DNA from 4 places in the Ureibacillus thermosphaericus genome. Region 4 is predicted to be linked to each of the others. Evidence: riboswitches for the same ligand, from Rfam matches in the RefSeq annotation. Region 4 holds a riboswitch; each other region holds the start of a gene.
The links. Region 4 has a riboswitch for S-adenosylmethionine ahead of UtA1_RS14200 (methionine ABC transporter ATP-binding protein). Riboswitches for the same ligand answer to the same signal wherever they lie in the genome.

Region 1 (2,193 bases), 570 kb from region 4:
AAAAAAACTGTAAAAATTCTTCCGTGGAAGAAGAATTTTTACAGTTTTCATTAAATATGATAATCAATTGGATCATGGCCGTCCACGAAATGCCAGTCATAAGGAGTTTCTTGGTAAACGTAGTAGTTCAACCAGTTGTAGAACAACAGATGGGCATGCGCTCTCCAACTATTTTTTGGCTCTTTTGTTGGATCATTGTTAGGGAAATAGTTTGCTGGTATTTCCACTGGTAAACCTTTCTTAATATCACGCTCATATTCTTCCTTAAGAGTTGTTGCATCATATTCCAAGTGTCCTGTAATCATAATGTGTTTATTATCTTTTGATTGAATGATAAAAGGTCCTACTTCTTCAGAATAGCTCAACAATTGTAAATCAGGATGTTGTTGCACTTCCTCTAAGGAAACTGACGTGTATCGAGAATGAGGTGCCACAAATTCATCATTGAAACCACGAACTAAATCGTTTGTTAAGTCTGTTATAGTGTGTGAATAGATGCCGGAACATTTTTTCGGCAACTCAAATTTCCCTATTCCGAAGTGATAATAGAGTGCTGCTTGTGCCGCCCAACATATATAAATGATCGATGTCACATTTTCTTCTGCCCAGTCTAAAATTTCAGTAAATTCTTTCCAATAATTCACTTCTTCAAATTCCATCCGCTCTACTGGCGCTCCTGTGATGACCATACCGTCAAATCGGCGATGCTTTATTTCGTCAAAGGTTTTATAGAACAATTCCAAATGGCTTTTTGACACATTTTTTGGCTCATATGAAGCTGTATTTAAAAATGTTACATTTGTTTGTAAAGGAGTGTTACCGAGTAAACGCAATAATTGTAATTCTGCTTTTTCTTTTTCAGGCATCAAGTTAAAAACCAAAATATTTAATGGTCGGATTTCCTGTGATAACGCACGGTCTTCTTCCATGACGAAAATCTTTTCATTTCTTAAAATTTCTCCAGCTGGTAAATTCTTCGGAATATTAATTGGCATTTCTCATGTCCCCCAATTCTACATTTAATTAATAAAAAACCCTCTCATTCCAGCATAGGAAATGAGAGGGTACAAACATTTCATGTACGCACTCTCTTATCTCCCAAGGCATAGCCTTGCTGGAATTAGCACCTTTCTAACAATCGTTAGAGGTTGCTGAAGCTTCATTGGGCCAAGTCCCTCCGCTTCTCTTGATAAGAAAGTTTTGAATCCTTATAAAATTAAGATAATCCTAACACATTTAATAGGGATTTGCAATATTAGGTTATTTTATTTTACTCTGCATTTTTGTTAGCCATTCCGAGCTCTCTTTCTCATTCAATTCTTGTTCTAATTGTTGATCCCAACTATTAAATAATGTATTCCATACGCGGATAAATAATTCCTTGTTTTCAGCGTTCCAAATAATGAATTCGATACAAGGGACATCATTTACTTGAGTATTTTCCATTGATAGTATGGATTTGATTTCTTGATGATCTTCTTCCAGTTCCGTCGCTTGCATGTTTTGTATTGCTTTCATCATAAAAGGTGCACTTACTGGCCCCTCTTCATTACGTATATAACGATAGATTTGTTCCGGAAAATCATCAAAGTCTAATACTTCCTCAATATCGCCTTCTACGATTTGATGATGTACAGGGCTATATAGTAGCTCTATTGCTACGGGTTCTAATTCCTCTTCAAATACTCCTAGAGAAAATTGTTTCATTCCTTTTTCGGTAAGTTGATAATAGTTATTTTCCCGTATCAACAACCCATTTTTTTGCATTTTCCGTAATAAATCTTCTATAAATAGTGGCTCTACCAGTAAAATTTCACTGAGCTGTTCAGCCCTTTCGAAAGTTGATTTTTGGCAAGAGAAAAGTAAGATTTTCATTAATATATCCATCGTCCTCTTTCGAACTGGCTGATAAGTGATTTCATACGTATGCATCGGAATACACCAAATATCCGTATGAATGATTAAAGCAGATTTTTCTTTTTCAAGCTTTTTTATTAATTGTTGCTGTATTTGATGGAGTTCCATGTTTATGTTAAGAACGTCTCCTTCGTTATTTTTCGAATACCTTGTTGTTTTTCCACTACTTCATATAGATATTGATACATTTCTTTAGTGTTCTTTGCTTTTGGTCGATTCATGAACATTTCTGAGCTGCCAATAATCATCAGTAATTCTCTTGCTCTCGATAATGCA
Region 2 (2,193 bases), 920 kb from region 4:
TCTGCAATAATGTCATCTACATTTTCTAAGCCGATGGATAAGCGAATGAGTTCTTCTCCTACTCCAGCAATTTTTAATTCCTCAGCAGATAATTGTTGGTGAGTTGTTGATGCAGGATGAATAATGAGCGATCTTGCATCTCCAACATTCGCTACGTGAGAGAATAATTTCACGTTGTCAATTACCACTCGACCTGCTTCACGACCACCTTTAATTCCGAATGTTACCATTGATCCGTAACCGTTTTTTAAATATTTCTTCGCAAGGTGGTGAGATGGGAAGTTTTCATCCCCTGGATAATTCACATATTCTACGTATGGGTGGTTTTTCAAGAATTCCACAATTCTTTCTGCATTTTCACCATGTCTTACATAACGAAGATGAAGGGTTTCTAAACCTTGTAAGAAGCTAAACGCTGCATCTGGCCCTAAAGTTGGACCTAAGTCACGTAATAATTGTACACGTAATTTTGTTGCAAAAGCAGCTTCGGCTGTATCAATACCATAACGAATTCCGTGATATGTGTGATCGGGCTCAGTGAATCCTGGGAATCGACCTTGTGTCCAGTCAAATTTACCCCCATCTACAACAATTCCTCCGATTGTTGTACCGTGTCCCCCAATCCATTTTGTTGCCGAGTGTATTACGACGTCTGCTCCAAATTCAATTGGGGTGCATCCATATGGAGATGGGAACGTATTGTCAATAATTAATGGTATGCCATTATCGTGAGCGATCTTTGCCACCGCTTCAATATCTAAAATATTTAAACTAGGGTTTCCTACCGTTTCAGCATAAATCGCTTTTGTTTTGTTCGTAATCGCTTTGCGGAAGTTTTCTGGATCTCTTTCATCTACAAATTTTGTAGTAATTCCCCAGCGCGGCAATGTGTTTGCAAATAAGTTGTATGTTCCACCATATAAGGAACCAGCTGAAACAATTTCATCTCCTGCATTAGCGATGTTTAAAATGGAGAATGCAATCGCCGCCTGACCGGAAGATAAAGCAACAGCTGCAGTACCACCTTCTAGTAAAGCAACACGCTTTTCAAATACATCTACAGTTGGATTCATAATGCGAGAATAAATATTACCCACTTCTTCAAGAGCGAATAATTTGCGCGCATGTTCTGTGTCTTTGAATGCATATGCTGTTGTGCGATAAATAGGAACAGCAATAGCACCTGTAGTAGGGTCAGGTTGTTGGCCACCGTGAAGTAATAACGTTTCTGGCTTGAATTCGGACATCGTTTTCTCCTCCTAAATAAATAATTGATGGATTTCTTGAGGAGGCATTGAAGTAAAACAAAAACCCTCTTCTTATATAAGAAGAGGGTGTTGTATGCACGTACATTTCCTCCTCTTATCTTTCAGATCAATATGATCTGTAGGATTTAGCACCTTTGCAATTTTCTTGCCGGTTGCCGGGCATCATAGGGCCTAGTCCCTCCGCCTCTCTTGATAAGAGTATTGATTTGATTTCCATCGTTGGATTAACTATAAAACATAGTATGCCACTCTGTCAACTAATTTTTTAAAAAATTTGAAACTATTTTTTATTTTATTGAGTATAATATATTAAAATGCACTTTTCTATAAAGGAGTCCAATAGAATGATAACTGCAGTGATTACATTTCTTATTGTCGGCTATTTTATTGGATGTATTCATGGGTCAAATGCAGCACAATTACTTTCCGGTGTGAATTTAAAAGAAGCTGGACTCGGCAATGCAGGAGCTTCCAACGCTACTCTTACGCTGGGCTGGAAATACGGCATACTTGTTGGATTCATTGATATCGGAAAAGGAGTTTTTGCGATTATCTTAACAAGATATTTTTTAGATCACTATACACTATTTGAAACTGAACAAATCTCAATATTGCTCTATTTGACAGGTGCCGCAGTAATTCTAGGTCATAATTTTCCCATTCATATGCATTTCAGAGGCGGTAAAGGAACTGCTTCCCTCATCGGAATTTTCCTTGCAATCAATTGGAAATTTGGTCTACTTTCTATGATAGCTCTTGTCATAGTTTCCTTATTATCCAACTATTTAATTATCGGTGTATTCTTTTTGTATATCGTTTTTGCTATAAACTCTTTGCTGTTTGAACCAACTATTTGGCCATTTATCATCGTAATATTGCTGTTATTGGTTGCAACGATTTTACATTTAGAAAACATTAAACGCAT
Region 3 (2,193 bases), 780 kb from region 4:
ACATGCGATTCCAAAGGACTCTGTATTTGGCATTCCTATGACTCTCGAATCCCTAAAGGCGAGCACATTAATTTCAGAAGAAGGGAAACAACGAGTGTTAAAAGATGAGGAAATACCGAATACGAAATTTACGAAGGAAAGTTCCATCGGAGATTTCTTAGAATACTTTTTAGGAAAAGAAATAGTGGAGAAACAAATAGCTCCTGTATTAGCTGGTGTTTACTCAGGGGACATTTATAAATTGTCCATTGCCTCTACGCTTCCATACTTAGTTGATTACAAAAATGAATATGGAAGTATAATGAAAGGTTTGCAAGCAAATCGGGAAAAGTTTGAACGGGAAGCGAATAAAAAATTCCTTTCTTTTAAAAATGGACTATCTCAACTAATTGATCGAATGGAAGAACTGCTTGTGGATGTAGAAATATATAAAGATACTGAAACAGTTCTTGTTGAGAAGAAAGAACAACGTTATGAAATTTCCTTCGCTAACGGAGAAAAATTGGAATCGGATGTTGTTGTGTTAGCATTGCCCAACCAAGTCGTGAAGCAAGTTTTAAATAATGATGAATTAAATCCTTATTTCAACAAATTTAAAAATGCATCAGCCATTACGATGTATGTAGGCTTCGATCTACCAGATTCTATTTTGCCTAAGGATGGCACTGGATTTATCGTTTCCTACAACAGCGACTTATTATGTAATGCCTCTACTTGGACAAGCCGTAAATGGAAGCATACTTCAACAGAAGGAAATCTACTTGTTCGACTGTTTTATAAAGAAAGTAATCCTCGCTACCAAGAATTAATGAAAATGAGTGATGAAGAGTTAACAAAGGTTGCTTTGAACGATATTCAACTCAGTTTGAATATAGAAGCACAACCTACCATTGTGAATATTACAAAATGGATCGATGCCATGCCAACTTATGATTTAGCTCATCATGAAGCTTTGCAAGAAATAATTACAAAATTAGATAACCTCTATCCGAATATTTACATTGCTGGTTGCTCTTATTTCGGCGTAGGAATTGGTGCATGCATTGATAACGGGAAAGAAACAGCAAAACAAATTATAAACAACTTTTTAAATAATTCCGACTGATTAACTTGACAAAATGAAGTATTGATTTTATGATGTAAGTTATTATATTGATATTTTAAAATCGAATATGACTTATCAAGAGAAGTGGAGGGAACTGGCCCGGTGAAGCTTCAGCAACCACTAAAAATGTTTAGTAAGGTGCTAAATCCAGCGGCAATTGCCGAAAGATAAGGTGACTTCTAAAGGAAATGACAAGCCTTCTTTCGCAAGAAGGCTTTTTCTATTAGATGAATTGACAGAAAATTTATGAAGTAAAGAAAAGTGAGGGAATTTCGGATGGGGCTACTAGATGCGTTAAAACATAAAGTGTTAGTTGCAGATGGTGCTATGGGAACGCTGTTATATTCATATGGACTTGAAAATTGTCACGAAGAAATGAATATTGAAAAACCGGAAATCATTAAAAAAATTCATAAGGAATACATACAAGCTGGCGCAGATGTTATTCAAACGAATACATATGGCGCTAATCGAATCAAGCTCACTCGTTATGGTTTGGAGTCAAAAGTAGTGGAAATTAACGAAGGTGCGATAGGTGTTGCCAAACAAGCAGCCAAGAACAGTGAAGTGTTTATTTTAGGTTCGATTGGTGGTATCCGTGGTGTTCGCAAAGTAGATTATACATTAGATGAAATTCTCGCAGCAGTTCGTGAACAAGCAGAAGTGCTAATTGCGGGGCAGTTAGATGGTTTGTTGTTAGAAACTTATTATGATGTTGAAGAGCTATGCGAGACGTTAAAAATGTTACGAGCCATGACGGATATGCCCATCATTGCTCAAGTTTCAATGCAAGAGCCGGGCGTATTAATGAATGGCATGAAATTGAATGAAGCATTAAAGCAGTTAGAAAAATTAGGTGCAGATATTGTAGGGGTGAACTGTCGACTTGGTCCATACCACACAATACAGGCTTTTGAACAGGTAGAAATTCCTGAACGAGCGTATTTATCTGTTTATCCGAACGCTTCTTTATTAGATATTGAAGAGGGGCGTGTCGTTTACGAATCAGAAGTAGATTATTTTGCAAGGGCAGCGGTTGAATTATGCAATGAAGGAGTAAGGCTCATTGGAGGATGTTGCGGTACAAC
Region 4 (2,193 bases):
AGTTCCGAGTAAAAATTTTGTAAACGGAATTAATAAAATAATTAATATAATAAACGGAATCGAACGGAAGATATTCACAAGGGACCCCGTCAAGAAATGAACAATTTTGTTAGCCCAAAGTTGGTGTGGACTTGTTAAGAATAACAGTATACCTATGATTATGCCGAGAACGAAGGTAACTGCTGTAGAAATAGCTGTCATGTAGAGTGTGTCATAGGTTGCTTCCCACATTTTTGTCCAATCTACATTCGGAAATAATGCCTCAATCATTCGTAATCACCTCCGTTTTAATATTCATCGATTTCAGTTTTTCCAAAGCCTTCTCGACATTTTCAGAATCACCGTCAAGTTGAACAATTAACGTTCCATAAGAGCCATTCACCGTTTGTGAAATATTGCCGTGAAGGATGTTGATATCCAACTGGAACTCTTTAATTAAATATGAAATAATCGGTCTTTCTGTTGTATTTCCAACAAAAATTAATTTTACTAATTTTCCAGAAGGATAATTTTTCAAAATGTGTTCAATGGATTCTTTTGATTCTCTTGAATCCGAAACTTGCATCACAAAGTTTTTCGTTATTTCAGCTTGAGGATTTTGGAACACTTCAAGAACATCACCTTGTTCAACGACACGTCCAGCTTCCATCACCGCAACGCGATGGCAAATTTTTCGAATCACGTGCATTTCATGGGTAATTAAAACAATTGTCAACCCAAGACGCTGATTAATATCTGATAATAATCGCAAAATTGAATCAGTTGTTTCTGGGTCTAGAGCACTTGTGGCTTCATCACAAAGCAATACTTCTGGATTGTTAGCTAATGCTCTTGCTATACCAACCCGTTGTTTTTGTCCACCGGAAAGCTGGGATGGATAAGCATCCGCTCTTCCACTTAAACCTACAAGTTCAATTAATTCGTGAACTCTTTTTTCTCTTTCTTCTTTTGGTACCCCTGCAATTTCTAAAGGAAAAGCAATATTTTCTGCGACTGTTCTTGACCATAAAAGATTGAAATGTTGGAAGATCATGCTGATTTTTTGGCGAGCAAGCCGTAACTCTTTTCCTTTAATTGAAGAAATTTCAAGACCATTCACTATGACAGAACCGCTCGTTGGTTTCTCGAGTCCATTCAATAGGCGAATCAATGTACTTTTTCCGGCACCGCTATATCCGATGATTCCGAAAATTTCACCCTTTTGAATAGACAAATTTACATGATCAACTGCGGTTAATTCCCCATTTTTCGTTTTAAAGATTTTTGTGACATTTTTTACTTCAATCATGTTTGAGTACTCCTTTATAAACCGCAATATGTATTGATATTACAATTGTGCATTTTACACTTTTTATTACCCTTTGACTATAGCGTTATGTATACAATCTTTCATTTCAATAAAAAAACCTTCTACTTTGATAAGTAGAAGGGAAGTTGAACAACCTACTTAGATATCGTAAAACTTCCTCTTATCTTTCAAAGTAATAAATACTTTGCGTGATTTGGCACCTTATCATATCAATGATATGATGGTTGCCGGGTTTCATAGGGCACTTCCCTCCACCACTCTTAATAAGAGTTTTTTGCTATTCGGTTATTTAATTATGGAAACAATGTAACACGTAATCTATCATCTGTCAACTATAAAATCAACTTTTCATATAAGTTTTGTACGGATTTAAATGCATAGACTTTTTCATGCACTTTTCCGTCCTTTGTTATAAGTAGACAAGGAACACTTTCGATTTGTTGTTCGTATGCAAATTCTTCCAAAAAATTAATATTTCCTTTCCCAATCGGAATGTGTGGAAGAAGTTCTTCAATAACTTCCATCATTTTTGATGCAATTTTACATGTTCCGCAAATAGGTGTATATAAATAAAATGCTGTGATATCATTTTCGTTTACTTTTTCTTCCCAATTCTCTATTGTCCATTCTTCCATATCAATCATTTCCTATGCTAAATATTCTTTATGAACTAAAAATCTCGCTTCTTTCAGTAATTGAGCTAACACTTTTCGTGGTGCGTTTGCAACTTCCATATATGTTCTTGGAACATTTAGGTGAGTAGCCTCCGAATAAATTCTCTTCATTAATTTTCTTAGTTTTTCTCCGGATTGATCGGCATCAAAAAAAGTATATAGCTGACATTCTTCATAGGGCTCAATAAGCTCGAGTAACGCCTCTTCACT

Region 1: it holds a riboswitch for S-adenosylmethionine, as region 4 does, so the genes downstream of both, metA (homoserine O-acetyltransferase MetA) here and UtA1_RS14200 (methionine ABC transporter ATP-binding protein) in region 4, are expected to answer to the same signal.
Region 2: it holds a riboswitch for S-adenosylmethionine, as region 4 does, so the genes downstream of both, UtA1_RS01720 (O-acetylhomoserine aminocarboxypropyltransferase/cysteine synthase family protein) here and UtA1_RS14200 (methionine ABC transporter ATP-binding protein) in region 4, are expected to answer to the same signal.
Region 3: it holds a riboswitch for S-adenosylmethionine, as region 4 does, so the genes downstream of both, UtA1_RS01045 (bifunctional homocysteine S-methyltransferase/methylenetetrahydrofolate reductase) here and UtA1_RS14200 (methionine ABC transporter ATP-binding protein) in region 4, are expected to answer to the same signal.

What each region holds. Positions count from the first base shown of each region.
Region 1 is NZ_AP018335.1:2,353,203-2,355,395, reverse strand. Features, by position in the region: gene metA (homoserine O-acetyltransferase MetA) at 51-995, opposite strand; SAM riboswitch class I at 1,089-1,196, opposite strand; gene UtA1_RS11305 (hypothetical protein) at 1,261-2,025, opposite strand; gene UtA1_RS11300 (DEAD/DEAH box helicase) at 2,028-2,193, opposite strand, start outside.
Region 2 is NZ_AP018335.1:361,005-363,197, forward strand. Features, by position in the region: gene UtA1_RS01720 (O-acetylhomoserine aminocarboxypropyltransferase/cysteine synthase family protein) at 1-1,247, opposite strand, end outside; SAM riboswitch class I at 1,360-1,467, opposite strand; gene UtA1_RS01725 (glycerol-3-phosphate acyltransferase) at 1,613-2,193, shown strand, end outside.
Region 3 is NZ_AP018335.1:217,264-219,456, reverse strand. Features, by position in the region: gene hemG (protoporphyrinogen oxidase) at 1-1,105, shown strand, start outside; SAM riboswitch class I at 1,175-1,279, shown strand; gene UtA1_RS01045 (bifunctional homocysteine S-methyltransferase/methylenetetrahydrofolate reductase) at 1,382-2,193, shown strand, end outside.
Region 4 is NZ_AP018335.1:2,925,016-2,927,208, forward strand. Features, by position in the region: gene UtA1_RS14195 (methionine ABC transporter permease) at 1-270, opposite strand, end outside; gene UtA1_RS14200 (methionine ABC transporter ATP-binding protein) at 263-1,288, opposite strand; SAM riboswitch class I at 1,467-1,579, opposite strand; gene UtA1_RS14205 (thioredoxin family protein) at 1,642-1,944, opposite strand; gene UtA1_RS14210 (toprim domain-containing protein) at 1,957-2,193, opposite strand, start outside.